Regions from separate parts of the Mesorhizobium sp. B1-1-6 genome, predicted to be linked through region 2. Evidence: predicted binding sites of a transcription regulator. Region 2 holds the regulator's gene; each other region holds the start of a gene.
The links. Region 2 encodes PhoB, which activates phosphate uptake and scavenging genes when phosphate is short. Its sites were predicted from a motif close to TGTCATNNANCTGTCAT; they were not measured.

Region 1 (7,013 bases), on a different contig from region 2:
CCGCTCGATCTGTTGTCGGCCGTATCTGTGCGGCCCCAAGTGACTTGAGTGCAAAAGGGGGGCGGCATCGCGAAAACGGTCTTGCGAGCTTCCATCCGGATTGGAACGAAACCCTTGTCTGGGCGTTGTTCAAAGCTTTTCTATTCGGAGGCATTGTCATGGCCGCGAATCTGCTAAGCACCGCCAAGGTGGGAGGTCATCCCATCCATCCGATGCTCATTCCCTTTCCTGTCGCGTTCCTTGTCGGCGCGTTTCTCACCGATTTGATGTTCTGGGGGACTGCCGACGCCTTTTGGGCACGCGCGTCGATGTGGCTGATTGGAGCAGCCATCGTCATGGCTCTCCTGGCGGCGATTGCCGGCTTTATCGATTTCCTGAGCGAGCCGCGCATCCGCGCGCTGACGGACGCCTGGTACCATATGGTCGGCAATTTGACCGCCGTCGTTCTGGCGCTGATCAATTTCTATCTTCGCTACAGCCAAGGCGCCGAAGCGGCAGTTCGCCCATGGGGAGTGCTGCTTTCATTGATCGTTGTCTGCATCCTGCTGTTTACCGGCTGGAAAGGCTGGGAAATGGTGTACCGCCATCACGTCGCGGTTCTGGACGCGCCGACACAACCTTCGGCAACGCCGTCGGCCGGCACGCGTCGTGCCGACCACGACCGGCACGCGGCATAGAACGAAGGTGCATTCGATATTCAGGTCAGGCGGGCGCCACCTGACCATCAACACCTTTAGTCGATCAGCCCCGACATGTCGGAGAACGCCATCGCCTTGCGCAGCACCTCGGCAAAGCGCTCGCCTGCCGCTTCGCGCGAACCGCTATTGTCGATCGAGGTGACGCCGGGTCCGGAGAGCGTCACAGGCGCGCTTCGCGCCAGGCGTGCCAGAACCTCCCCGCGCGACTCGCGGCCACGCATCGCCAGCCGCCCGGCCAGCACATCGGGCGAAGCGGTGATCTCGACGATGACCAGATTGGCATAGCGCTTTCGCAAGGCAGGGATGATCGAGCGCGATACATTGGCGACAGCGACATGGCCGTTGGCCACTGCCCAATCGACCTCGGCCGGCAGGCCGTAGCGCAGGCCGTGCGCCTCCCAGGAGACGGCGAAGGCGCCGTCGGCTTCGGCCTCGATGAAGGCGGCATCGGCCAGCGTGTCGTGATCCTCGCTTGCCGTGTCGCTCGGTCTGGTGATGACGCGGCGCACGAACTCCAGCCGCGTCTCGTCGGCGAAAAGCGCCTTGGCATGGCCGATGATCGTATCCTTGCCGGCGCCGCTCGGGCCCACCACGGCAACGAAGACGCCGTCGCGTATCGGAAACGCCTCGGCCGACAGTTCACGCTCGATCAATGCCGAAGCCATCACGCGACCCGCCGCCCCTGCCGCCAGACCGTGCGCACCACTGGAACGTGGTCGTCGAGGCGCACGCGCACCAGGTCGGCCCGGCGGCCCTCTTCGATGACGCCGCGATCGGAAAGACCGACGGCCTCGGCCGGGTTCTTGGACACCATCGCCACCGCCTGCGGCAGGGAAATGCCGTCGACGACGTCGCCAAGAAAGAAGGCGGACTGGATCAGGCTGAAGGGGATGTAGTCGGACGACAATATGTCGAGCAGGCCGTCGCTGGCCAGCGTGCGCGCCGAGACATTGCCCGAATGCGAGGCGCCGCGCATGACATTGGGCGCGCCCATCAGCACGCCGAGCCCGGCATCCTTCGAAGCTCTGGCGGCCTCCTCGGTGGTCGGGAATTCGGCAACGCGCACGCCTTGCTCGATGGCTTCGTCGACATGGCCCGTCGTCGCATCGTCATGGCTCGCAAGCACGATGCCGCGCTCGTGGCAGGCGGCGGCGATGAAGACGCGGTTCGTGGCCGAATTCCGGGCCGATTCGCCCATCCGTTTCTCGCAGAATTTCTGGAAATCGTGATCGGTCAGCTTCAGCTTGCGCTGATAGTAGTAGGCGTAGGTTTCGAGGTTGACGAACTGGCGCTGGCCTGGCGCATGGTCCATCAGCGAGGCGAGCTTCACCCGTTCGTCCGTCTCGAAATTGGCGAAGGCCCTGAGGCAATCCGGCGCCGAGACCTCGCAGCGTAGATGGATGAAATGATCGGCCCGCAATCGATCCATCCGCACGCTGTCCTCGATCGCGTCGGCGAGCTTGCGGATGTCAGCGGCGTTGAGATCGGCATCCTCGTCCATGCCGACACGCAAGGCATCGAGCACGGTGGTAATGCCGGCGGTCGCCACTTGCGCGTCATGGGCGAGCACGGCGGCGATCGGATTCCAACGCACCTTGGGCCGCGGCGCATAGTGGCCTTCCAGGTGATCGGTGTGCAGCTCGACCAGTCCCGGAATGATGAAGTCGCCAGCCATGTCCTCGCCGGCTCGCACGGCGCCGGCGGATATGTCGGCGATCAGACCGTCACGCATCACGAGCGAGCCGTCGATGATCTCGTCGGCAAGAATGATGCGGGCGTTGCTCAGAATGGTCTCGGCGGTCATTTCAGGCAGTCCTTGGTTTTTTCTGGCCTTTACGGCTTGTTGCTTCAGGCGGTTTTTCTGGCCGGACGGCGCCCGAGCGCGTGCTGGGAAAGCACCATGAACGGGGCGCCGGGTTCGGGCTCGATGAACAACGTCAGCGCGTCCACCGGAACCGGCTGGCGCAGCACCTCGGCGAACAGGCCCTCGATTGCCAGGCGAAGACGAGGGCTTTCCTGTGGCCCGGCCCTGCCGGACAGCGTCATGTGAAAGCGGAAGCTCTCGAAGACGTAAGGATAGCCCCATTGGCAGAGATTGCGGAATTCGCCCGGCTTCAGCGAGTCCGGGCTGCGCCGCTCGATCTCGGCCTCCGTCAACGGCGCGCGAAAGCGGTCGAAATCGCGCACCACGTCATCGGCGAAGCGATTGAGCGGAGGCAATGCCGCCTCCGGCACCAGCGCGAAGAAACCGTCGATCTGGCTGACGACGAGACGGGGGATCATCACAACCGGCGTCGCCTCGGCAAAGGCGTCGAGCGCTGTGCGCAACGAGGCTTCGGTTTCGTTGGCCGCTAACCGGAAAGGGGCTTTCAGCGTCGCATGAAAACCATAGCGCCGTGCCGATGCGGTGTGGAAGGCGACTTCCGCCGCCGACAAATCGCCCACCGCCTCCACCGGTCGCGTCGCGGCGCCGAACGGGTCACGGCCCAGCCAGTTGGCGGCGATCCGCGCCAATTTTTCGTCCTGTTGGGGGGTGAAGTAGATGGCGTAGCGCATCGAAAATCCTCGTCAGCCCGTTGCCATAGGTGATTTCCATGACGGATTGACGAAGCTTTGAAGGGTTTTCGAAGGCAAATCGACCCCGCCGGTCCTTAGCCGACGATTTTTCTGATCTGGACCAACAGGTTCAGCCGTGAACGCGCAACGGTCAGGCCTTCACCAGCCATTCGTGCTCGGGCGCATTGTGGAATTTCCACGTCCGCTTCGGGCCGGCCATGACGTTGAGGTAGTAGAGGTCGTAGCCATGGCAAGCCGCGCAGGGGTGATAGCCCTTGGGCACCAGCACGACGTCGCCGTCCTCGATCGCCATCGCCTCGTCCAACTCGCGGGAGCCGTCCTTGTCGGCGTCGGTATAGACCCGCTGGAAAGCAAAGCCCTGCGGCGGGTTGAGGCGGTGATAATAGGTTTCCTCGAGATAGGATTCGTCGGGCAGATTGTCCTGGTCGTGCTTGTGCGGCGGATAGCTCGACGTATGGCCGCCGGGCGTGATGACCTCGACCACCAGCAGCGAATCGGCCGGCTTGCCCTCGGGCAGGATGTTGGTGACGTAACGCGTATTGGTGCCCTTGCCGCGCACCTCCTGGCCGAGGTCGTCAGGCCCGATGACGCGAACCGGCAGGCCGCCGCTCAATCCCGGCGCCGAGCAGACCGCCAGTTCCAGTCCGCTATCAGCCGTCACCGACCAGTCCGATCCCTGCGGCACATAGACCGACCATGGTTTGCCTTCGAAGGGCGACATGCGCTGGCCGAGCAGGCCGAGATCCTTGCCGCCGGCCGCGACCGTGCCCTTGCCGGTGACGAACACCAGGCAGACTTCGCGATCGTCCGTTGTTCCCGAAGCCGTTTCGCCCGGTTTCAGCCGATGCAGGTCGAACCCGACATAGGTCCAGCCGGCGCTTTGCGGCGTGACGTGCGCGACACGGCCATGGCCCTTGTCGGCTTTGACCAGCAGCTTCGACATCCGGTTACTCCTTCGGTTCGACTTCGGCGGGCGCCTTGTTCTCGTCGGCCGGCTTGTAGAGATAAAAAAACTGCCAGACGCCATAGCCGGCGAAGCCCAGCGCGATCACGCCCCAGAACGGCGAGCCGCTCGCGAATTCGATGATCGACCAGATGACGCAGACCGCGACGACGGCGACACGCCGCCATAGGGGCCGGAAGAAGGGGTGCTCGGAATCTTTCATCGCGGCAACCTACAGCAAGCCCGGCCTGGCGAGAACCCGATCAGACATCGGGGAAGCCCTGGGTCTCGACCGTGTAGCCGGCCGCCGTCATCACCCGCATCAACTCCTTGTGGCCCACCTGCGCCATCTTGAGCGGCGGGTTCTTCTTCGGGTCCTGTTCGGCCTCGACCACGAACCAGCCTTCATAGCCATGGTCGGCGAAACGCTGCACGATGGCGCCGAAATCCAGCGAGCCGTCGCCCGGCACGGTGAAGGCGCCGAGAGCCACCGCATCGAGGAAGGACTGCCTCGTGCGGTCGAGCTTCTCGATCACACCCATGCGTACATCCTTCACATGCACATGGCTGATGCGCTTGTGGTGATTGTCGATGGCGCGCAGCACATCGCCGCCGGCAAAGGCCAGATGTCCAGCGTCAAGCAGCAGCGGAATGCCCGCTCCGGAATGGCGCATGAAGGCGTCGAGCTCCGCCTCGGTCTCGACCACCGCCGCCATATGGTGATGATAGGAAAGCGGCATGCCTTGCTCGGCGCACCATTCGCCGAATTCGGTCAGGCGCCTGGCATAGGCCTTCATCTCGTCGCTCGAGAGTTTCGGCTTGGTGGCGAGCGGTTTCGAGCGGTCGCCCTGGATCGAACGGCCAACCTCGCCATAGACGATGCAAGGCGCGTTGACCGCCTTGAACAGGTCGATCATCGGCTGGATGCGATCCTTGTTCTTGCTCATCTCCTCGTCGACCAGCGTGCCCGAGAACCAGCCGCCGCACAGTGTGACGTCAGCCGCCTTCAGGATCGGCAGCATCACCTTGGGGTCCTTGGGAAAGCGCCGTCCCATCTCCATGCCGGTGAAGCCGGCCGAACGCGACTGGCGTAGGCACTCCTCCAACGACACGTCGTCGCTGAGTTCCGCAAGATCGTCGTTCCACCACGCGATGGGGGACATGCCCAGTTTGGCTTTCAAGTCGTCACTCCGGTTCTTGTTCACCCTCCCCCTTGTGGGGAGGGTCGCTGCGAAGCAGCGGGGCGGGGTACGGCGCCAGCCCCCCACCCGGACCTTCGGTCCGATCTCCCCACAAGGGGAGGTAGGGAGCTGGCAGCGCTAAGATCAATCGCCGATGCTCTGCATCCGCCGTTTTTCATCATAGACCTTGCGCGCCGCGTTCACTTGGCTGCGCTCGGAGACTTCCGGCACCGCCACGTCCCACCAGTGGCCGCCGGCATCGGTGGAGACCAGCGGATCGGTGTCGATGACCAGTACCGTGGTGCGGTCGTTGCCTTTCGCCTGAGCGAGCGCCGTCTCCAGCCCTGCGATCGACGAAACCTTCTCGGCGATCGCCCCCATGCTCGCGGCGTGCGCGGCAAAGTCGACGTCGGGCAGCACCTCGTGGCGCGCATCCTTCAGGAGATTGTTGAAGTTGGCGCCGCCGGTCGCCATCTGCAGCCGGTTGATGCAGCCAAAACCCCTGTTGTCGAGCAGCACGATGGTCAGCTTCAGGCCGAGCATCACCGAGGTGGCGATCTCGGAATTGAGCATCAGGTAGGAGCCGTCGCCGATCATGACGACGACCTCTTCCCCGGGCTTGGCCATCTTGGTGCCGAGCCCGCCGGCAATCTCGTAACCCATGGTCGAGAAGCCGTATTCGGCATGATACGAGCCGGGCGCGCCGGCCTGCCAAAGCTTGTGCAATTCGCCCGGCAGCCCGCCGGCGGCGTTGAGCAGCGTCACGCCGGAGCCCATGGCGCGTTGCACGGCGCCGATCACCTGCGCGTCGGAAGGGTAGGCGGCATTGGTCGACGCCGTCACCTTGGCGGCTTCGGCCTGCCATTCCTTCTTGCCGGCTGCCGCATTGTCGGTCCAGGCGGATGGCGCCTTCCAACCCTTCAGCGCGGCACCGAGTTCGGCCAAGCCTTCGGCCGCGTCGGCGACCAGCGGCGATGCCCGATGCTTGCCGGCATCGAAAGGCTGCACATTCAAGCCGATGATGGTCTTGCCCGAATTCTTGAACAGCGCCCAGGAGCCGGTGGTGAAATCCTGCAGGCGCGTGCCGATGGCGAGCACGACATCGGCCTCTTCCGCCAGCCGGTTGGCGGCCGGCGTGCCGGTGACGCCGACCGCCGCCATGTTGAGCGGATGATCGTCCGGCAGCGAGGATTTGCCGCCCTGCGTTTCGCAGACCGGAATGCCGGCGCCTTCAACGAATTTCGCCAGTTCGTCCGAGGCCCGAGAATAGAGCACGCCGCCGCCGGCGATCACCAGCGGCTTGCTTGCGCTCTTCAGCGCTGCAACCGCAGCCGCCAATTCAGCCCGATCCGGGCGCGGCCGGCGCTGGCGCCAGACCCGTTCGGCAAAGAAGCTCTCGGGATAGTCATAGGCCTCGGCCTGCACGTCCTGGCAGAGCGACAAGGTCACCGGCCCGCATTCGGCCGGATCGGTCAGCACGGCCATGGCGCGGTTAAGCGCCGGGATGATCTGCTCCGGCCGCGTGATACGGTCGAAATAGCGCGACACCGGACGAAAACAGTCATTGACCGTCGCCGTGCCGTCGGAAAAATCCTCGGCCTGCTGCAGCACCGG
Region 2 (7,013 bases):
GATCATGAACACTTTCATCGTGATCCAGCGCGTATTGATGCCGGCGAGGTTGGCTGCTTCCGGATTGCCGCCAATGGCAAAGACATAGCGACCAAAACGGGTGCGTTTGGTGATGAAGGTCATGACCAGCCCGACGGCGATGGCCATCAGCACCGGTATGGCGATGCCGTGGGCGATGAACAGGCCGCCCTCGGGCACGGTTATGTTGTTGGCGGCTGCATATCTGTTCACGATGCCGACAGGCCATGGATAGGAATTGGCCAGCCAAACCGCGCCCATGATGACGGCGCAGGTGACCACGCCGATCAGCGTCTCGGCCCAGATCGGACGCAGCGGGAAACGGAAGCGCTTGCGCTGTACCCGCCCGTTGAACAGCGCAAGCACCACCGCAAGGCAGGCGGCGATGCCGACCACCCAGCTCCAGGTCGCGCCGATCGATCCGGCCGGGCCGCCGCCCATCAGCTGGAACGTCGCGTTGAGCGGCGCCACCGTCTGGCCGCTGGTAACCCACCATGCCGCACCGCGCCAGACCAGAAGCCCGCCCAGCGTCACGATGAAGGCCGGCACTTCGAGATAGGCGATGACGAAGCCCTGGAAGGCGCCGATCAAAAGGCCGAGCACCAGGCCGATGACCAGCGCGAGCACCCAGATCCATGGATTGCCGAGCTCGAGACCGACCATCCGCACCAGGAAATGCACCTGGGCGAAACCCATGACCATGCCGATCAACCCTTCGGCGGAACCGACGGACAGATCGATATTGCGCATGACGATGACCAGCACCATGCCGCAGGCCATGATGGCGACGGCCGAGGTCTGCACCGACAGGTTCCACAGATTGCGGGGCGTGAGGAAGGTACGGCTGTCGAAATCGAGCGGATTGACGCCGAGACGCAGGCTGGACAGGACATGCAACCCGATCCAGATCAGCAGCAGCGCGCCGATCATGCCGAGCATGCGCGTGTCGATCTCGGTCGCCTTCAGGAACCGGGCGACGGCGCCGAGTTCCGACGCACGCGCGGTGTCGGCCTGCGGGTTGGACGTCGTATCGGTCATGATTTTCTCCCACCGGCCTGCCCATCCGATGCGGATGCCGGAAGCCAACCTAGAAGTTACCCGCCCGGGGCGGAAAAACAAATCTTCTTGAAAAAACGCCGCGGCTTGGCAGCCGCGGCGTTCATCGCATGAAATGGAAGATCAGTTGCAGGCCGCGACGCTGCCCGCCGCGACGCCGGCACAGACCTCGTCTTTCTTGATCCAGCCGGCGTCGATGACGACGTTGAGATTGTCCTTGGTGATCGCAACCGGGGTGAGGAACAGCGATTTGACGGTGTTCCCGCCGGGTGTGGTGAAGTCCTTGACGCCGGCGATGTCGGTCATCTTCTTGCCGTCGGCCAGCTGCGAGGCGATCTCGGCGGCATTCTTGCCGAGTTCACGCGCGTCCTTCCACACCGACACGGTCTGCGTGCCGAGCGCGATGCGGTTCAGCGCCGCGTGGTCGCCGTCCTGGCCCGAGACCGGAACGGTACCGGCCAGGCCTTGAGCCGTCAGCGCCGCGACGACGCCGCCGGCAGTGCCGTCATTGGCCGCGACCACCGCGTCGACCTTGTTGTCGTTGGCGGTCAGGAACTGCTCCATGTTCTTCTGCGCGTTGGCCGGCAGCCAGCCATCCGTATAGGCTTCGCCGACATTCTTGATCTTGCCGCTGTCGATGGCGTCCTTGAGCACTTCCATGGAGCCCGAGAACAGGAAATCGGCATTCGGATCGGCACCCGAGCCCTTGATGAAGACGTAGTTGCCTTCCGGCTTCACCTTGAACACTTCGCGGGCCTGCATGCGGCCGACTTCCTTGTTGTCGAAGGTCAGATAGAAGACGTCCTTGTTCTCGATCAGGCGGTCATAGCCGACGACCGGAATGCCTTCGTCGAGCGCCTTCTGCACCGCCGGGCCGATGGCGGAGGCGTCCTGCGCCAGGATGATCAGCGAATTGGCGCCCTGGGAGATCAGGCTCTCGACGTCGGTGAGCTGCTTGCCGGGATTGGACTGGGCGTCGGCGGAAATATACTTGTCGCCGGCGGCTTCGATCGCCTTCTTCATGGCGGCCTCGTCGGTCTTCCAGCGCTCTTCCTGGAAGTTCGACCAGGAAACGCCGATGACCTTGTCCTTCGCCTGCGCGATCGACGCGAGCGTCAGCGACATGGCGACACCCGCCAGGATGGCGGCTGTGAATTTCTTCATCTTAATCCTCCCTGCGCCGCGTATGGCGCGACCAAACAGGCCCGTAGGCCGGCACAAAGGCTCTATTTTTTCGAGCCTCGAAAAAACACTGGTCCATCGTCGGAACGCTGTCAACGTCGATTCTGATGTATTTTGATGTCCTCGTGAATTTTTTTCGAGCTCCGGAATAAATAATGACAGCCAAGGCCGGTTCTGCCAGTATTTGACGGTCGTCGGGATCCTGGGGAGAGAACGCGGCGACGGGGAGGATGCGAGAAACATGTCGGTCGGAATCCGCCACGACGATTTGCGCCGACGCAACCGGGCGATGGTGATCGCGGCCGTGCGCCGTGCCGGGCAGCCCTCGCGCACCGAGATTGCCGCGACCACCGGGCTCAGCCATTCCACCATATCGGCGATCTCCTCCGACCTGATTGGCGAAGGCATCCTGGCGCAGAGCAAGCCGAGCGAGGCCGGTGCGCTGAAACGCGGTCGGCCGCAGGTCGGCCTCAGCCTCAACCCTGAAGCCGCGGCGGTGATGACCGTTGTGCTGTCGCTGAATTTCCTCTCCGTCGCAGTCATCGACTATGCCGGCCAGGTGATATCTGAGGAGCAGCGCCGGCTGGACACGCTGACCCTGTCGCGCGAGGCGCTGATCGGCGAATGCGTGGCCATCGTCAGGCGGCGGTTCGAGGATCCCGACCTCGACGTCGGCAGCATCGCCCGTATCGCGCTGGCGATCCAGGGCATCACCGACACGGATGCGCGCGCCATGCTGTGGTCGCCGATCACGCCGCAGACCGACATCGCCTTCGCCGACATACTGGAGGCCGAGTTCGGCATTCCCGCCACCATGGAGAACGATTGCAACATGATGGCGGTGGCGCTGCGCTGGCGCGATCCCCAGCGCTACCGCGACGACTTCATCGCCATACTTTTGTCGCACGGCATCGGCATGGGCTTGGTGCTGAAGGGTGAACTGTTCACCGGCACCCATTCATCCGGAGGCGAGTTCGGCCACATGATCCATCGCCCCGGCGGGGCGCTCTGCCGCTGCGGGCGGCGCGGCTGCGTCGAGGCCTATGCCGGCAACTATGCCATCTGGCGCAACGCGAGGCAGCTTGGCGAGGACACCGAGCCTGTCGACGTCAGCGACGCCGACATGCGCACCCTGGCGGCCTCGGCGCGCGAAAAGGACGGGCCGGAGCGCGAAGCCTACCGCAAGGCCGGCGAGGCGCTGGGTTACGGCCTTGGCAGCCTGTTCGCGCTGATCGATCCGGCGCCGGTCGCCATGGTCGGCGTCAGCGCCGCCGCCTTCGACCTGATCGAGCCGGCTCTGCGCGAGGCGATTGCCCAGACCGCCGGCGGCCAGCACTCGAAATCGATTTCCTTCGACACCGAGCCGAACGAACTGCCACTGATCCGCGAGGGCTGCGCCATGCGCGCGCTGACCTTCGTCGACCAGGAGATTTTCGCGCCGGGGGCACAGGCGAAATCAGGCGTGGGCGAGAACGTTGCGTGACATATCCCTAGTCTTCGCGAATCGCATACCCCGCGCCCCGAATGGTGCGGATCACGTCAGGCATGCGGCCATTGTTGACCGCCTTGCGCAGCCGGCCGACATGCACGTCCACGGTGCGCTCGTCGATATAGATCGTTTCGCCCCAGACATTGTCGAGCAGTTGGCTGCGCGAGAACACGCGGCCGGGATGTCGCATCATGAATTCGAGCAGGCGGAACTCGGTCGGCCCGAGCCGGATCTCGCTTTTCTTGCGGTAGACCCGGTGCGATTCACGGTCGAGCACGATGTCGCCGACCTTGAGCACGCTGGACAGAACTTCGGGCTTGGCGCGGCGCAGCAGCGCCTTGACGCGTGCCATGAATTCCGGCGTTGAGAACGGCTTGACCAGATAGTCGTCGGCGCCGGTGGAGAGACCGCGCACCCGGTCGCTTTCCTCGCCGCGCGCCGTCAGCATGATGATCGGCAGCCGCTCGGTATCGGGCCGCATGCGGAGACGGCGGCAGAGCTCGATGCCGGACACCGCCGGCACCATCCAGTCGAGCACAAGAAGGTCAGGGACATTCTCCTGCAAGCGGATCTCGGCTTCGTCGCCGCGCGTCACCACCTCTACCTGATAACCCTCCGATTCCAGATTGTAACGGAGCAGCACACCCAGCGGCTCCTCGTCCTCCACCACCATGATGCGTGGCGCGATCATCGACTGGTCACCCCTGCCGTCAAGCCGCTGGCGCCGACATCGCCGTCTCGTCCTGCTTCGGGCGATTGGCGGGCAATTGCGTGCCGGTCAGCACATAATAGGCATTTTCGGCAATGTTGGTCACGTGATCGCCGATGCGCTCGAGATTCTTGGCGCAGAACAAAAGATGCGTGCAGGCGGTGATGTTGCGCGGATCCTCCATCATGTAGGTCAGCAGCTCGCGGAAGACCGACGTGTATTTGACGTCGATGCGTTCATCGTCGGCGCGCAGCTTGGCAAGTGCCGCGGCATCGCGCGCCGCATACTCCTCGATCACGCCTTGGACCTGGATCAGCACAAGCTGCGCCATGGCGTCGATGGAGTGCGACAGGTCGCGCGGCGTGGCGGCAAGGCCGACGGTGCCGACGCGCTTGGCGATGTTCTTGGCGAGATCGCCGATGCGTTCGAGATCGCCCGCCATGCGGATCGAGCCGACGACATGGCGCAGATCGTCCGCCATGGGCTGCCGCTTGGCGATCAGGGTGATGGCGCGGTCGTCGAGTTCGCGCTGGCGCGCGTCCATGATGGCGTCGTCGGAGACGACGCGCTGGGCGAGCGCGTTGTCGGAATTCAGGAGCGCCTTGGTGGCGCCGCCGACCATCGATGAGGCGAGATCGCCCATGTCGCGGATCAGCCTGCTGATCTGTCCGAGATCTTCGTCAAAGGCTGCGACTGTGTGTTCGGCCATGATCTTGGTCCTCGTATGCCTGGGATCAGCCGAAGCGGCCGGTGATATAGTCCTGCGTGCGCTTCTCGCGGGGCGATGTGAAGATCTTCTCGGTGCGGTCGAACTCGACCAACTCGCCCAGATACATGAACGCGGTCTGCTTCGACACGCGCGCCGCCTGCTGCATGTTGTGGGTGACGATGACGATCGTATAGTCGGCCTGCAGCTCATCGATCAGCTCCTCGATCTTGGCGGTCGACAGCGGATCGAGCGCCGAGGCAGGCTCGTCGAGCAGGATGACCTCCGGCTTCACCGCCACCGTGCGGGCGATGCAGAGGCGCTGCTGCTGGCCGCCCGAAAGGCTGAGGCCGCTGGCGTTGAGCTTGTCCTTGACCTCGCTCCACAGTGCCGCGCGCTTCAGCGCCTGCTCGACACGGCCGTCCATCTCCGCCTTGCTGAGCTTCTCATAGAGCCTGACGCCGAAGGCGATGTTCTCGTAGATCGACATCGGGAACGGCGTCGGCTTCTGGAACACCATGCCGATCTTGGTCCTGAGCAGGTTGAGGTCCTGCGAGCGGTCGAGGATATTCTGGCCGTCGAGCAGCACCTGGCCCTCGGCGCTCTGCCTCGGGTAGAGCTCGTAGATGCGGTTGAAGACGCGCAGCAGCGTCGACTTCCCGCAGCCCGAAGGCCCGATGAAGGCGGTGACGCTGCGCTCGGGCAGCGACAGGCTGATATCCTTCAGCGCCTTCGACTGGCCATAGTAGAAATTGAGGCCCTTGACCTCGATCTTGGCTTTCTCGACCGCGACTTCGGGCGTATTCAACTCGGTGGACAACATCGGTTTCATCTGTCCTCTCTGCGTCCGGTAAGGCTGCGGGCGAAGATGCTCAGCCCGAGAACCGTAAGGGTGATTATGAGTGCGCCGGTCCACGCCAGCTGCTGCCATTCCTCGTAGGGGCTGAGAGCGAACTGGAAGATGGTGACGGGCAGGCTGGCCATCGGCGCATTGAGATTACTCGACCAGAACTGGTTGTTGAGCGCCGTGAAGAGCAGCGGCGCCGTCTCGCCGGAAATGCGGGCGATGGCCAGCAATATGCCTGTGACGATGCCCGACAGCGCCGCACGGTAGGCGACCGAGCGGATGACCACCCAGCGCGGCGCGCCGATCGCGGCGCCGGCCTCGCGCAAGGCGTTCGGCACCAGGTTGAGCATGTCCTCGGTGGTGCGAACGACGACCGGGATGACCAGGATGGCCAGTGCGACGGCACCGGCGATCGCCGAGAAATGTCCCATCGGCCGCACCAGCAGCTCGTAGACGAACAGGCCGACGATGATCGAGGGTGCCGACAGCAGGATGTCGTTGATGAAGCGCACGACGGTGGTGAGGCGCGAGAAGCGGCCATATTCGGCCATGTAGGTCCCAGCGAGGACACCGATCGGCGTGCCGACGATGACGGCGATGACTGTCATCATGATACTGCCGTAGATGGCATTGAGCAGGCCGCCGGCATCGCCGGGCGGCGGTGTCATTTCGGTGAACACAGAGAGCGAAACACCCGACAGGCCCTTATAGAGCAGTGCGCCGAGGATGAGCGCCAGCCAGGCCAGGCCGATGCCCGCCGCCGTGACGCATAGCGTCATCATCACGGCATTCCTGCGCTTGCGTCGATTGTGAAGCGATGTGGCCGTCGACATCGGTCAGGCTCCCGTGCGGCTGTCCATGCGCAGCAGCATGTAGCGCGCAAGGGCAAGGATCAGGAAAGTGATGACGAACAGGATCAGGCCGAGCGCCACCAGCGAAGACGTATAGAGATCGCCGTCGGCTTCGGTGAACTCGTTGGCGATGGTCGCCGAGATCGTCGTGCCGG
Region 3 (7,013 bases), on a different contig from region 2:
CTTCTCCACCGACATGCGCTGTTCATACCAGGAGATCGCTTCCGCTTCCTCGATCAGCGAGGTGATCATGCGGGCGAAGGTTCGCACCTCCTGCGACAATTCTTCGGGCGGTTCGTGGTACTGGTCGAAACCCATGTGGTCGTCCTCCCTCAATGGCTCGCAATGCGAGCAGGCACCGGCCGTGCCATGAATGCATGAGAGGTGCAGCAGGTTCCGGATCGCACCCACAATTCAGGACGATGAGAGGAATAAGCTATCTCACGAGACCGGCGCCGCCCCGCCCTGTTCGGTGCGGCGCGCGATGAATTCATCGAGCACAGCCGACGTGGCAATGGCCGTCGCCGGCGGCTCGAAATCGGCGAGGATGCGCTTCCAGATACCGGTGGCGCGTTCGGTTGCGGTCTTGGAACCGGCCTGCGTCCAGTTGCCGAAATTCGACCAGTCGGCCACCAGCGGCTCGTAGAAAGCGGTGCGGTAGCGCGCCATGGTGTGACCTGCCGAGAAGAAATGGCCGCCGGGCTGCACTTCGGCGATCGCCTCGAAGCCGATGGCATCGTCGTCGCCGGGCGTGGCGGCGCACAGTTCAGCCACCGTCTGCAACGCCTCGATGTCGGTGACCAGCTTTTCGAAGGAAACGCTCAGCCCCCCCTCCAGCCAGCCGGCGGCATGGATGCACACGGTGGCGCCTGCCAGCACCGAGCCCCACAGCGCAAACTGCGTCTCATGCGCCGCCTGCGCATCGGAGATGTTGGCCGCGCTGCCGCCGCCCGAACGCCACGGCAGGCCGGTGAAGCGCGCCAGTTGGCCGGCTCCGAGCGTCGCCTTGATATGCTCCGGCGTGCCGAAGGCCGGCGCGCCCGATTTCATGTCGACATTGGAGGAGAAGGAGCCGTAGACGACAGGAGCGCCCGGCCGCACGATCTGCGCCAGCGTCAACCCGGCCAGCGCCTCGGCATGCTGCAGCGTCAGCGCGCCGGCCACCGTGATCGGGGCCATCGCACCCGCCAGGCAGAAGGGCGTGATGATCAGGACCTGGCCCGCCCTGGCGAAGTCGATGATGCCTTGCGCCATCGGGATGTCGAGCTGGCGCGGCGAATTGGTGTTGATGACGGTGTAGCAATGGGCGCCCGAGCGGAACTCGTCCTCGGACAGCCCGCGCGCCAACCTGATCATGTCGAAACTATCGTCGACCTGCGGGGTGCCGCGCGCGAAGATGAAGGGAAGCTTGTCCGACAGGGTCAGTTGCGCCCGGTTGACGGCGTAGTGGCGAAAACGGTTGTCGATGTCCTGCGGCTCGACGCAAGGTCCCAGCATGTGCAGCACGTCGAAATGCTGCACCAGCTTGATGAACTCCTCGAAGGCCGCCAGTGTGCCTGGTCGGCGGCCGCGTTCGAGGTCAGTGACGTTCGGCGCGCCGCACCCTGCCAGGAAGGTCATCGACCCGAGTTCCAGCGTCAGATCGCGGGAGCGGTCACCGGCATGGGTCTGGATCGATTTTGGCGCCGAGGCCAGTGCGGCCGCCACGATGTCGCGGCCGATCCGCACCATGTCGGTTTCGGGGTCGATCAGAGCGCCGGCGCGAGCGAGCAGGTCGCGCGCCTGCGGCAGCAGAACCTTGATGCCCAGCTCTTCCAGCACGCGCAGCGCCGTGTCGTGGATCGAAGCGACGTGGTCGTCCGAAAAGATTGGCTGCGGCAGGAATGGGTTCTTCAGAGAGCGGTAATTGGGCCGGCGGCTGCTCTCGCTGCCGGCCTCGCCGATGCGTCCTCGCCGGCGCTCGCGCCTGCCTTCGCGTGCCGCGTCATCGATCATCCGGAAACCTCCTCATTGCCGCATCGCCTTGCCCAAGGGATCGTAGGGCGAAGCCGGAATGACACGCGCCGGCCGCTCGGTGCCGACAATGTGCACGCAAAGCGCCGTTCCTTCCTCGGCAAAATCGTCATCCACCAACGCCAGCGCGACGCTCTTGCCGATCGTGTAGCCAAAGCCGCCGGAGGTGACGAAGCCGACGCGCCGAGCGCCGTGCCAGACCGGCTCGAAGCCGCTGGCGTCCGCGTCGATGGCATCGACTTCCAGCGTCACGATCCGTCGTGCAACACCGGCCTTGCGTTCCTTCAGCGCCGCCTCGCGGCCAATGAAATCGCCCTTGTCGAAAGCAATGAAGCGGTCGAGCCCTGTCTGGCCGGGCGTGTAGCCTTGCGTGAATTCACGCGACCAGATGCCGAAGCTCTTTTCCAGCCGAAGCGCGTTGAGTGCGTAATAGCCAATCTCGGCGAGGCCGAGATCCTCGCCGGCGGCAAGCAGCGTTTCGCGCAATGTGGCATGCATGGCGGCCGGGCAGTTGATCTCGAAGCCGAGTTCGCCGGCGATGGAGAGGCGAGCCATCCTTGCCCGCACCATGCCGATGTCGAATTCGCCGCATGCGATGAATGGCAAGGCTTTGGCGGAGATGTCCTGGTGCGTCGTGCGCTCGACGATCTTTCTGGCATTGGGGCCGGTGACCAGAAAGCCCGACATCGCATCTGAAATATCGGTGACGCAAACGCCTTCAGCCATATGCGCTTCGAACCAGCGCATGTGGAATTCGCGCAGATAGTAGGAGCCCATCAGCCAGTAGTCGCCATTGCCCCAGTTGAAGACGGTGAGATCGCCCTTCAGCCGCCCGTCCGGCCCGAGCATCGGCGCCAGCCTCGCCTGTCCCGCCTTCGGCAGCCTGCAGGCCAGCAGCCTGTCGAGCCAAGCCTCCGCGCCCGGTCCCGAGGTCGCGTAGCGCGCATAGGCCGAGATATCGATGAGGCCGGCGGCGCGCCGGACTTGCAGCGCCTCGTCACCGACGATGTCGAAGGCGTTGGAACGCCTGAGCGTCGTCTCCTCGCGGAATCCCATCGGCGCGAAATAGGCGGGGATTTCCAGCCCCCAGGAGGCCGTCCATTCGCAGCCCGCCGCACTCATGCCGTCATAGGCGCCGGGGCGTTTCAGCGGCCGGCCCGCAGGCAGCCGTTCGTTGGGAAAGGTCATGACGAAACGACGAGAATAAAACTGTCGCGTCGTCTGCCTGAGATATTCCCGGTTTGCGGCGAAGGCGCCGTAGCGGGCGATGTCCATGCCGAAAATGTCGGCCTGCGGCTCGCCGTAAATCATCCACTCGGCCAGCGACTTGCCGACGCCGCCGCCCTGGCTGAAGCCGGCCATGACGCCGCAGGCGACCCAGTAATTCTTCAGGCCGCGGACCGGCCCGACGATCGGATTGCCGTCCGGGGTGAAGGTGAAGGCGCCGTTGACCCATTTGCGGATGCCTGCCGTCGCCAGGCAAGGGAAGCGCTCATGCGCCTTGGCAAGTTCCGGGCCGATGCGGTCGATGTCTTCGGGGATGAGCTCGATGCCGTAATCCCACGGCGCGCCGTCCATGTTCCAGTGCTTCGGGTTCTGCTCGTAGACGCCGAGCAGCACGCCCTTGCGCTCCTGCCGCAGATAGGAAAAGCCGTCGAGATCGACGGCCAGGCCGATCTCCTTGTCGAGGGCAGCGACTTCCGGAATGTCCTCGGTGACGAAATAATGGTGCTCCATCGGCGTCACCGGCAGTTCAACCCCGGCCATGCGGCCGAGTTGCTTGGCCCACAACCCGCCGGCATTCACGACATGCTCGGCGGTGATGGTGCGTTGCTCTGTGACGACATCCCAATGGCCGTCGGCGCGCGCCTTCAGCTCGACCACGCGGTTGCGCAGGATCACGTCGGCGCCGCGCTTCTTGGCGGCACCGACATACGCATGCGTCGTGCCGTAAGGGTCGAGATGGCCCTCGTTGGAATCGTATAGGCCGCCAAGCACGCCGGTGACGTCGACGATCGGGCAGATCGCCATGATCTCGTCAGGCGTCACCAGCCGGGCGGTCTCGATGCCGACCGACTGGAATACCGCCCAGGCCGATTTCAGCCACTCCCAGCGCGCCGGATCGCTGGCGATGTTGACGCCGCCAGTCATGTGCAGCCCGACGTCCTGGCCGGATTCGGCCTCGATCTCGCGGTAAAGGTTGATGGTGTAATCCTGCAGCGCGGCGACATTGGGGTCGGCATTGAGCGCGTGGAACCCCGCCGCCGCATGCCAAGTCGACCCCGCCGTCAGTTCGGCGCGCTCGATCAGCGCCACATCCGACCAGCCGAACCGCGCCAGGTGATAGAGCACCGAAGCGCCCACCACTCCTCCCCCGATGACGACTGCGCGGTAGTGAGACTTCAAGGCTTCCCTCCTCCACGGACTGTTCGAAACCGGAACCATATACGTACTGTACATGAGTGTCTAGTACTACGAACAGCTCCTGGACGCTGTCGAACCTGTGTCGGAACGATCGATTTTTTGGCGCGGCCGCACTTCCCCAGCAGCGTCGCGGCGGGCCGACGCGAATGCGTCACCAACTGTCATGCAAGCATCATGTTCGCGCCTTAGACCGCTTGCCGAGGGCACAAGCGGCCCTCCAGGGCGGCAGCCTCGCCGCCGCCAGGCAACCTCAGAATTCCGCCGTCCCGGCGCTTTGTCATCAAGGGGATTCCATGACGCATCTACGCTCATTCTCGTTGCGGCTGCTGGTCGCCGCGCTGGCGGCCTCGGCCGTTTCGCTGCCCGCCTTCGCCGACAGCTCGGCCAGCGTCGGCGGCGCCAGTTTCGTCAACAAGGGGCTGGTGGGGGTTGGCCGCATCCCGGCCGGCCAGCGCGACAGGTTCGGCGAGACCTTCGGCTCCGGCTCCGGCATGTCGATCGACACCGCGGGCTGGACGCATGATGCCGGCACCTACAGAGGCTCGCTGTGGCTGCTGCCCGACCGCGGTTATAACGTCGTCGGTACCACCGACTACCGGCCGCGCCTCAACACGATCAACATCGAGTTCGCCCCGGTGGCGCCAGGTGCCGCGCCCGCGGCCGGCCAGGAGCAGACCGGCGTCAAGGCGACGCTCGCCGACACCATGCTCCTGACCGACGACAAGGGCGCCGACGCCAGCGGTCTCGACCCGCTGAACGGCGTGCGTCCCGCCGCCGGCGACATGCCTGTCCTGCCGCAGGCCGACAATGGCAAGCTCGCGCTCGACAACGAGGCGATCGTGCGGCTGCCCGACGGCACCATGCTCGTCTCCGACGAATACGGTCCCGACATCTACCGCTTCTCCGCCGACGGCCGTCTGATGTCGGCGACCCAGCCTCCGGCCGCGCTCGTGCCGATGCGCCACGGCACGGCCAATTTTGCTTCCGACAATCCGGGCCCAGGTGCTGCCGAACCCGACCCAAAGGATCCCGAAACCGGCCGCCAGAACAATCAGGGCCTCGAAGGCATGGCAATGACGCCGGACGGCAAGTTCGTAATCGCGGTCTTGCAGTCGGCGACCCGGCAGGACGGCGGCGATTCGGCCTCGACGCGCCAGAACACCAGGGCGCTGATCTATGACGCCTCCGATCTTGCCCATCTCAAGCTGGCACATGAATATGTCGTGCCGCTGCCGGTGTTCAAGGACGCCAAGGGCAAGACCAAGGTGGCTGCGCAAAGCGAGATCGTGGCGCTGTCGGATACCGCTTTCCTGATGCTGGCGCGCGACAGCGGCAACGGCCAGGGCCTGAAGGGCGAGGAGTCGCTGTATCGCAAGATCGACATTGTCGACCTTTCCGGCGCGACCGACATCGCCGGCGGTGCCTTCGATGCCGCCGACAAGCCGGTGGCGCCCAAGGGCGTGCTCGATCCGTCGGTGACGCCGGCAAGGCTGACGCCGTTCATCGACATCAACGACAAGGCCGAGCTTGCCCGCTTCGGCCTGCACAATGGCGCGCCCAATGACAAGGACAACCTCTCGGAAAAGTGGGAAGCGATGTCGCTGGCGAGCGTGCTCGATCCGAAGCTGCCCGACGACTATTTCCTGTTCGTCGCCAACGACAACGATTTCCTCGCCCAGGACGGTTTCCAGGTCGGCGCGCCCTACAAGGCCGAGGACGGCGCCGATGTCGACACCATGTTCCTTGTCTATCAGGTCACGCTTCCCGGCCTCGCCAGGAAGTAAGCATCTTGCAGCAGGCGCCGCCTGGCGCCTCCTGCCCGACAAGCTTGATCGGATGCACGACGGCGTGCCTTGCCCGCCGTCGCTCCTTTCGCAAGGGTGCATCCCGGTCGGGCCTGCGGTATCCTGCGTGCCGGACTCAAAAGAACCAGCTTTGCCGGATGCCCGCCATGGATGAAAAGATGCCCGCGCGCCGGCGCACCGGTGACCTGACCAGCGGCCCCATTCCGCGCACGCTCCTGCTGTTCGCCCTGCCGGTGCTCGGCTCCAACGTGCTGCAATCGCTCAACGGCTCGGTCAACGCTGTCTGGGTCGGCCGCTTCCTCGGCGAATCCGCGCTTACCGCCACCTCGAATGCCAATCTGGTGCTGTTCCTCATCCTCGGCACGGTATTCGGCATCGGCATGGCGGCCACCATACTGGTGGCGCAATCGGTCGGCGCCCGCGATCTCCCCGAGGCACGCCGCATCGTCGGCACCAGCGCCACCTTCTTTTTCTTCGTCTCGGTGCTGTTCGCCGTCTGCGGCTGGATCTGGGTCGACACCATTCTGGGCGCGCTCGGCACACCGCCCGACGCCTTGCCGCTGGCGCGCTCCTATTTGCGCATCATCTTCGTCGCCGTGCCGATGATGAACCTTCTGTCCTTTGTCATGACGGTGCTGCGCGGCGCCGGCGATTCGCGCACGCCGTTCTTTTTCATGGCGCTCGCCGTCGTGCTCGACATCATCTTGAACCCACTGCTCATCCGCGGCATCGGGCCGTTCCCCGAGCTCGGCATCGCCGGCTCGGCGACCTCGACGCTTGTCGGCCAGACAGTGAGCGTCATTGCCATCCTGATCGTGCTCTATGTCCGCAAGCATCCGCTGCGTCTGGCCGGCGCCAATCTGGCGCTGCTGCGGCCGGACCCCGCCTTGCTGCGCGTCGTCGTCTTCAAGGGCGTTCCGATGGGTTTGCAGATGATCGTGATTTCGGCCGCGG
Region 4 (7,013 bases), on a different contig from region 2:
ACGTCTTCGGCGCGGTGGATGAAATCGGGGCCGTTGACGGCCTCGCGCGCGGCGGCGGTCGCCAGCACGTACATGTGCTCGGCACCGGCCTGGTCGGAGAGCGCGCGGAAGCGGCGGAACTCCTCCATCGACCGTGTCACGCCCTCGGGGTCGAGCTTCCCCGTCGACACGATGCCGCGGCCGAGGCCCGCCAGCATCTTTTCGTTGAACAGCATGGTCGGCGAGCGCGCCAGCCCCTCATATACGACAAGGCGGATCGAATTCGAGCCGATGTCGATGATGGACAGCGGTCGGCGATCCTGCAGCCGGCCCTGGGAATCGGACAGCATCAGGCGGCGGCGTTCTTCTTGCGGCGCTTGAATTGCGCGATCCGCTTCGGCGCATGCGATTTCAGCGCATCACCCCGTCCCGACAGGCTCGGATTGGTCATGAAATATTCCTGTGCGTTGAACGGCTCCTCGCCCTCCTCGAGCACGACGCGCCGGGAGGTTCCATCAGCCAATACGTCGAAACTTTGCTGATTGTCCATGATGTTGCCGAGCATGATCTGGCCCAGCACCTGTTCATGCACGGTTGGGTTGGTGATCGGCACCATGGTCTCGACGCGGCGGTCGAGGTTGCGCGGCATGAGGTCGGCCGAGGAGATGTAGACGACGGCCTCGTCCGACGGCAGGCCGTGGCCATTGCCGAAGCAATAGATGCGGCTGTGCTCGAGGAAACGGCCGACAATCGACTTGACCCTGATGTTTTCCGACAGGCCCGGCACCTGCGGCCGCAGGCAGCATATGCCGCGCACGACCAGGTCGATCTCGACGCCCGCTCGGCTGGCGTCGTAGAGCGCGTCGATGATGATCGGATCGACAAGGGCGTTCATCTTCATCCAGATGCGTGCCGGCCGTCCCTCGAGCGCGTGGGCGACCTCATCGGAGATGTGCTGCAGGATACGGTTCCTCAGCGTGAAGGGCGAGATCGCCAGCCGCATTTCGGCGGTCGGCTCGGCATAGCCGGTGATGAAGTTGAAAAGCTGGGCGACATCGCGTGCGATCGTTGCATCGGTGGTGAAGAAGGACAGGTCGGTGTAGATGCGCGCGGTCACCGGATGGTAATTGCCGGTGCCCAGATGCACATAATTGCGCAGCTTGCCGTCCTCGCGCCGCACCACCAGCGACATCTTGGCGTGGGTCTTGAGCTCGAGGAAGCCGAACACGACCTGGACGCCGGCGCGCTCGAGGTCGCGCGCCCAGCGGATGTTGGCCTCCTCGTCGAAGCGCGCCTTGAGCTCGACCAGCGCGGTCACCGACTTGCCGGCCTCGGCCGCGTCGACCAGCGCACGCACGATCGGGCTGTCATTGGAGGTGCGGTAAAGCGTCTGCTTGATCGCCACCACTTCCGGGTCGGCCATCGCCTGGCGCAGGAACTGCACCACGACGTCGAAGGATTCGTAGGGGTGGTGGACGATGATGTCCTTCTCGCGGATAGCGGCGAAGCAATCGCCGCCATGCTCGCGGATGCGCTCGGGGAAACGCGGATTGTAGGGCGTGAATTTGAGGTCGTCGCGGGCAACGGCGACGATCTCCGAAATCTGGCTGAGCGCCAGCGGGCCGGTCAGGACGCTGATGCGGCTCGACGAAACGCCGAGTTCGCCGGCGACGAATTCGCGCAGTTCGGCCGGCATGAGCATGTCGAACTCGATGCGAATGACGGAGCCGCGGCGGCGGCGCTTTAGCGCGGTCTCGAACAGGCGCACGAGATCTTCCGATTCCTCCTCGACCTCGATGTCGCTGTCGCGAATGATGCGGAACGTGCCGGAGCCCTTGACCTCGTAACCCGGGAACAACTTGCCGATGTAAAGGCCGACCGCCTCTTCCAGCGGGATGAAGCGGACATGGTGCTTGCGGTCCGGCAAACGGATGAAACGCTTCAGCGCCACCGGCAGGCGCAAGAGCGCGCTCATCTCCTCGCCGTTCTTGCGATGGCGAAGCTGCAGCGCCATCGAGAAGCCGAGATTGGGGATAAACGGGAACGGATGCGCCGGGTCGATCGACAATGGCGTGAGAACAGGAAACACCTGGTCCTGGAAGTGCTCCTCCAGCCAGGCCTTCTCGTCCTTGGTCAGCGCGTCGCGGGTGATGCTCTCGATGCCTTCCTTGTTGAGCAGCACGGTCAGCGCCGAAAGGCTTTTCTGCTGGTCTTCCTGCAACCGTTCGACCTCGCGCAGCAGCTGTTCGAGCTGCTGTTCGGGGGTACGCCCGTCCGGACTTCTCAACACGATGCCTTCGCGAACCTGGCCGGCCAGGCCGGCGACGCGCACCATGAAGAACTCATCGAGATTGGCCGCGGAGATCGACAGGAAACGTACCCTCTCCAGCAGCGGATGGTTTGTGTTCTGCGATTCCTCGAGCACGCGGCGGTTGAACTGCAACCAGGAGAACTCGCGATTGACGAAACGATCCGGATTGCCTTCCGGGCTTGCCGCTTCCGCATTGATGAACTCGCTCTGGACCGGCTTCAGTTCGTTCATGGTTCCTGCTCTTCCCACGTCTGGTTGCTTCGCCGCTTTCGGGCGGCGCCCAGGCTGTTGCGCCTGGCCGCGATGCTCCAGCCGGTTAACCGGCTTAACTTATCCTCTGACAGGCTTTTGCGACAGTTTCATTTCATCGAACTTGCAAACAGGCCGGTTATGATCCAAACGCTGAGCAGACTGCGCTAAAGGAGACGACGATGGCAGGCGGTTCCATTCCCCATTTCCAGAACGATGCGGGCCATCCGGCGATCGATATCGGAGTCAAGGAATTCATGTGCACCGGCGCCAACCCGCCTTTCGACCATCCGCATGTGTTTCTCGATATGGGCGACGACAATGAGAAGGTCTGCCCCTACTGCTCGACGCTCTACCGCTATTCGCCGAAGCTGACGGCGATGGAAACGCTGCCGGCCGGCTGCCTCTACATCGACCAGGCCGCCTGACTTCCAGCGGCCCGGCCAATGGCAGACGCACAGTCCCGGCAAGTCATCATCGCCGGGGCGGGTATTGCCGGGCTGACCGCGGCGTTGGCTTTCGCCGAGCGGGGCTATCCCGTACGGATCTTCGAACAGGCGCAGCGCCTAGAAGCGGCGGGCGCCGGCATCCAGCTTTCGCCCAACGCGACACGCATCCTGCGTGAGCTCGGCGTACTCGACGCACTTCTTCCCAATGCCGTCAGGCCGGAAGCCGTGGTGCTGAAGGATGCGGCAACCTTGGGCGAACTGGCGCGCGTACCTTTTGGACGAGCCGGCGAGGCGCGCTGGGGTGCGCCCTACCTCGTGGCGCATCGAGCGGACCTGCAAAACGCGCTGATGGCGCGCGTGGCTGCCATGCCCGATGTTCATCTCACTACTGGTGCGCGCCTTGGCAGCGTCACGATCAGCAGTTCAGGCGTCACCGCGGCAGCCGATGTGGGTGGCAGGCTCGTCGCGGCGGAAGGTTTCCTTCTGGTCGGCGCCGATGGCGTCTGGTCGTCGATGCGCGGACTTGCCGACCAAGGAAGGAAAACCAGGCTTGCGAAAAGCCACTTCTCCGGCGAACTGGCCTGGCGGGCAACCGTCAGCGCAGACAGTCCTGCCGGGCAAGCTTTTGCAGAGATCGGTGCGCCGGACTGCGTCACCACCTTCCTGCATCCCGGCTTTCACATGGTCGCCTATCCCGTCAGCAAGGGCAGCGCCATCAATCTCGTCGCTTTCACCAGGGGCGAGCGTATCGCCGAAGGCTGGTCCGGCCATGCCGATCCCGCAATCCTGGCCGGCGCCATGCGCCGCACCGCGCCGGCGCTGGCAAGGCTTGCGGAGTTGGCCGGCCCGTGGGCGGCCTGGCCGATCCATACGGTCGATCAGAAGCAGCCATGGGTAAGGTCGGGCCGCATCGCGCTGGTCGGCGACGCGGCGCATGCCATGACGCCGTTCGCGGCACAGGGCGCCGCGATGGCCATCGAGGATGCCGCCACGCTTGCCGACGTCATGGCCGCCTCCCCTGCCGACCTGGCCGGAAGTCTTCAAATCTGGGAAGGCCTGCGCCGGCCGCGCGTCGTGAGAGTGGCACGTCGCGGCGCCCTCAACCGCCTTGCCTGGCATGCCTGGGGTCCGGTGGCGTTGGCGCGCAACCTTTTCCTGAAAATGCGGGCGCCGGAGAAGCTCGCCGCGGATTTGGACTGGCTTTATGGGTGGCGGGCCTAGAACTCGAACGAGGCGTTGGCGTTATCTGCGCTACCTACCATTATACAGCTTCAACGACCACCCAAGCGAGACCGGCAGCGGGTTCCACCAACCGGTCCGCAGGCCGGCGGTTCGCAAGGCGGCGGCCGTCCAGGTGTTGCAGCCGGCCAGCGCATTGAAATGGCCGTTCGCCTCATAGAAGCGGTCGAAATCGGAATAGGCGGCCCTGGCGATGACGATCGGCCCGCCTGGTCCTTGCTGAAAACTCGCATCGATGAAGTCGAGCAATGCCGCAAAGCGGTCTTCCGGGATGTCGAAGCCGGCGACATCGGGTCCGGAGATATCGCCGGCGACCTCGACATGCATCACTGAAGCGTCAAGCGTCAGGGCCTTGAATACGGGCATCGCCTTCAGCTGCGACCAGGTCGGCGTCTCCAGGTAGAAGGCGCGGCCGCCCCAGCCGAAGACGATGTAGCGCACCTCGGGCGCATCGGAAGGCTGGCCGGCAGCCGCGAGGAAGCGAAAACGCCGGCGCACGCCATCATCGACGGGAATGGCGATGTCGGTGTGGATCGGATTGCTCAGCACCAGAATGTGCCTGACGCCCTCGCCGGCCGCGGCAGCCGGCCAGAGTGGTCGTGGCACCAGCGTGCCGAGTGCCGCGACCAGCACCACCGCGGCCACCAGCACGGCCAGGAAACGAAGGCGTTTTCTCATCCGGGCATAGTTCTTGCGATTCCATCATGTCTCAATCGAAACGATCCGATCGGCCAAATGTGAAAAAGCCCGACCGTGGCGCGGCCGGGCTCCTTCCATTTCGACGAGGCAGCGCTCAGTGCAATATCTGCGACAGGAACAGCTTCGTGCGCTCGTGGCGCGGGTGATCGAAGAACTCGGCCGGCGTGTTCTGCTCGACGATCTGGCCCTGATCCATGAAGATCACCCGGTTGGCGACTTTCCGCGCGAAGCCCATTTCGTGGGTGACGCACAGCATGGTCATGCCTTCCTCGGCAAGGCTAACCATGGTCTCCAGCACTTCCTTGATCATTTCCGGGTCGAGTGCCGAGGTCGGCTCATCGAACAGCATGATGCGCGGGTTCATGCACAGCGAACGGGCGATCGCCACGCGCTGCTGCTGACCGCCGGAGAGCTGGCCCGGATATTTGTTGGCCTGCTCGGGGATCTTGACGCGCTTGAGGAAATGCATGGCCATCTCCTCGGCCTGTTTCTTCGGGGTCTTGCGGACCCAGATCGGCGCCAGCGTGCAGTTCTCCAGGATGGTCAGGTGGGGGAACAGGTTGAAGTGCTGGAACACCATGCCGACCTCTCGGCGCACCTCGTCGATCTTCTTGAGATCGTTGGTCAATTCCTTGCCGTCGACGAAGATCTTGCCCTTCTGGTGTTCTTCGAGCCGGTTGATGCAGCGGATCATGGTGGACTTGCCGGAGCCGGACGGGCCGCAGATGACGATGCGCTCGCCGCGCATCACCTTGAGGTTGATGTCCTTCAGCACATGGAACTCGCCATACCATTTGTGCATGGCGATGATGTCGATGGCGACATCGGTGGTCGAGATGTGCATCTTCGCGGCATTGACCTTGATCTCTTCCGCGCTGACGGCGTTTTCGGTGGCCATGAACCAATCCCCTTTTTATCGTTTGTAACCGGTGTCGAGCCGGCGTTCCGTATACATTGAATAGCGCGACATGCCGAAGCAGAACAGCCAAAACACGAAGGCGGCGAACACGAGACCGGATTTCGCGGTCTGCGGCGTCGCCCAGTTGGCGTCCGAGAAGTTCTGCTTGACGACGCCGAGCAGGTCGAACATCGAAATGATGAGGACCAGGCTGGTGTCCTTGAACATGCCGATGAACGTGTTGACGATGCCGGGAATGACCAGCTTCAGCGCCTGCGGCAGCACGATCAGTCCCATCTTCTGCCAATAGCCGAGGCCGAGCGAATCGGCGCCCTCGTATTGGCCCTTGGGGATCGCCTGCAGGCCGCCGCGCACCACTTCCGCCATATAGGCGGCGGCAAACAGCGACACGCCGATCAGAGCCCTCAGGTACTTGTCGAAGGTGACGCCGGCGGGCAGGAAAAGCGGCAGCATGACGCTGACGAAGAACAGCACTGTGATCAGCGGGATACCGCGCACAGCTTCAATGAAGATGATGCACAGCATCTTGACGATCGGCATCTTGGAGCGCCGGCCGAGCGCCAGCACGGTGCCCAGCGGCAGCGACACGGCGATGCCGACGAAGGAGAGGCTGAGCGTGATCAGCAGTCCGCCCCACCGCGACGTCTCGACATGCGGCAGGCCGAACACGCCGCCGACCAGAAGGAAGAAGGCGACGATCGGCAGCACGAGGAAAAGCAGGATGGCGTTCAGGCCCTTGCGCGGCACGCTGGGGACCAGCATCGGTACCAGCAGCGCCGCGAACAGGATGGCGACCAGGATCGGCCGCCAGCGCTCCTCGACCGGATAGGTGCCGAACATGAACTGGCCGAACTTGGCGTTGACGAAGGCCCAGCAGGCGCCGCTCCAGCCATCGGGCTGGATGCCGCCCTGCGCCACTGTCGCGCAGACGGTCCGGTCCGGCCCGGTCCACTGGGCATTGATGAAGGCCCAGTTGATGACCTGCGGCAGGACCCAGGCGACGATGATGATGCCGAGTATGGTGAGGATGGTGTCGCCGACCGAACCGACGAGGTTCTTGCGGACCCAGGCATACAGGCCACGCTCGCTGATCGGCGCCGCCTCCGCCAGGGCCATTTCGGTGCGCACCCAGGACATGTCGTGTTCCTGCATGGCCCTACCTTTCCAC

Region 1: a site for PhoB is predicted at 3,293-3,309, ahead of FJ979_RS19630 (DUF1045 domain-containing protein). Genes of this name have one in related genera too.
Region 3: a site for PhoB is predicted at 4,414-4,430, ahead of FJ979_RS02795 (esterase-like activity of phytase family protein). Genes of this name have one in related genera too.
Region 4: a site for PhoB is predicted at 2,641-2,657, ahead of FJ979_RS29705 (RNA degradosome polyphosphate kinase). Genes of this name have one in related genera too.

What each region holds. Positions count from the first base shown of each region.
Region 1 is NZ_VFWR01000009.1:222,920-229,932, forward strand. It holds gene FJ979_RS19615 (DUF2231 domain-containing protein) at 159-677, shown strand; gene phnN (phosphonate metabolism protein/1,5-bisphosphokinase (PRPP-forming) PhnN) at 734-1,366, opposite strand; gene FJ979_RS19625 (alpha-D-ribose 1-methylphosphonate 5-triphosphate diphosphatase) at 1,363-2,502, opposite strand; gene FJ979_RS19630 (DUF1045 domain-containing protein) at 2,547-3,254, opposite strand; gene iolB (5-deoxy-glucuronate isomerase) at 3,406-4,218, opposite strand; gene FJ979_RS19640 (DUF3329 domain-containing protein) at 4,223-4,441, opposite strand; gene iolE (myo-inosose-2 dehydratase) at 4,482-5,399, opposite strand; gene iolD (3D-(3,5/4)-trihydroxycyclohexane-1,2-dione acylhydrolase (decyclizing)) at 5,544-7,013, opposite strand, start outside.
Region 2 is NZ_VFWR01000022.1:23,110-30,122, reverse strand. It holds gene FJ979_RS29890 (sugar ABC transporter permease) at 1-1,056, opposite strand, end outside; gene xylF (D-xylose ABC transporter substrate-binding protein) at 1,198-2,238, opposite strand; gene FJ979_RS29880 (ROK family protein) at 2,498-3,739, shown strand; gene phoB (phosphate regulon transcriptional regulator PhoB) at 3,747-4,436, opposite strand; gene phoU (phosphate signaling complex protein PhoU) at 4,456-5,163, opposite strand; gene pstB (phosphate ABC transporter ATP-binding protein PstB) at 5,189-5,992, opposite strand; gene pstA (phosphate ABC transporter permease PstA) at 5,989-6,840, opposite strand; gene pstC (phosphate ABC transporter permease subunit PstC) at 6,844-7,013, opposite strand, start outside.
Region 3 is NZ_VFWR01000001.1:534,043-541,055, forward strand. It holds gene FJ979_RS02780 (hypothetical protein) at 1-135, opposite strand, end outside; gene FJ979_RS02785 (trimethylamine methyltransferase family protein) at 259-1,812, opposite strand; gene FJ979_RS02790 (FAD-dependent oxidoreductase) at 1,825-4,236, opposite strand; gene FJ979_RS02795 (esterase-like activity of phytase family protein) at 4,548-6,038, shown strand; gene FJ979_RS02800 (MATE family efflux transporter) at 6,206-7,013, shown strand, end outside.
Region 4 is NZ_VFWR01000021.1:76,592-83,604, reverse strand. It holds gene ppx (exopolyphosphatase) at 1-329, opposite strand, end outside; gene FJ979_RS29705 (RNA degradosome polyphosphate kinase) at 329-2,521, opposite strand; gene FJ979_RS29700 (zinc-finger domain-containing protein) at 2,722-2,967, shown strand; gene FJ979_RS29695 (FAD-dependent monooxygenase) at 2,986-4,209, shown strand; gene FJ979_RS29690 (TIGR02117 family protein) at 4,240-4,905, opposite strand; gene FJ979_RS29685 (amino acid ABC transporter ATP-binding protein) at 5,021-5,824, opposite strand; gene FJ979_RS29680 (amino acid ABC transporter permease) at 5,840-6,997, opposite strand; gene FJ979_RS29675 (amino acid ABC transporter permease) at 7,002-7,013, opposite strand, start outside.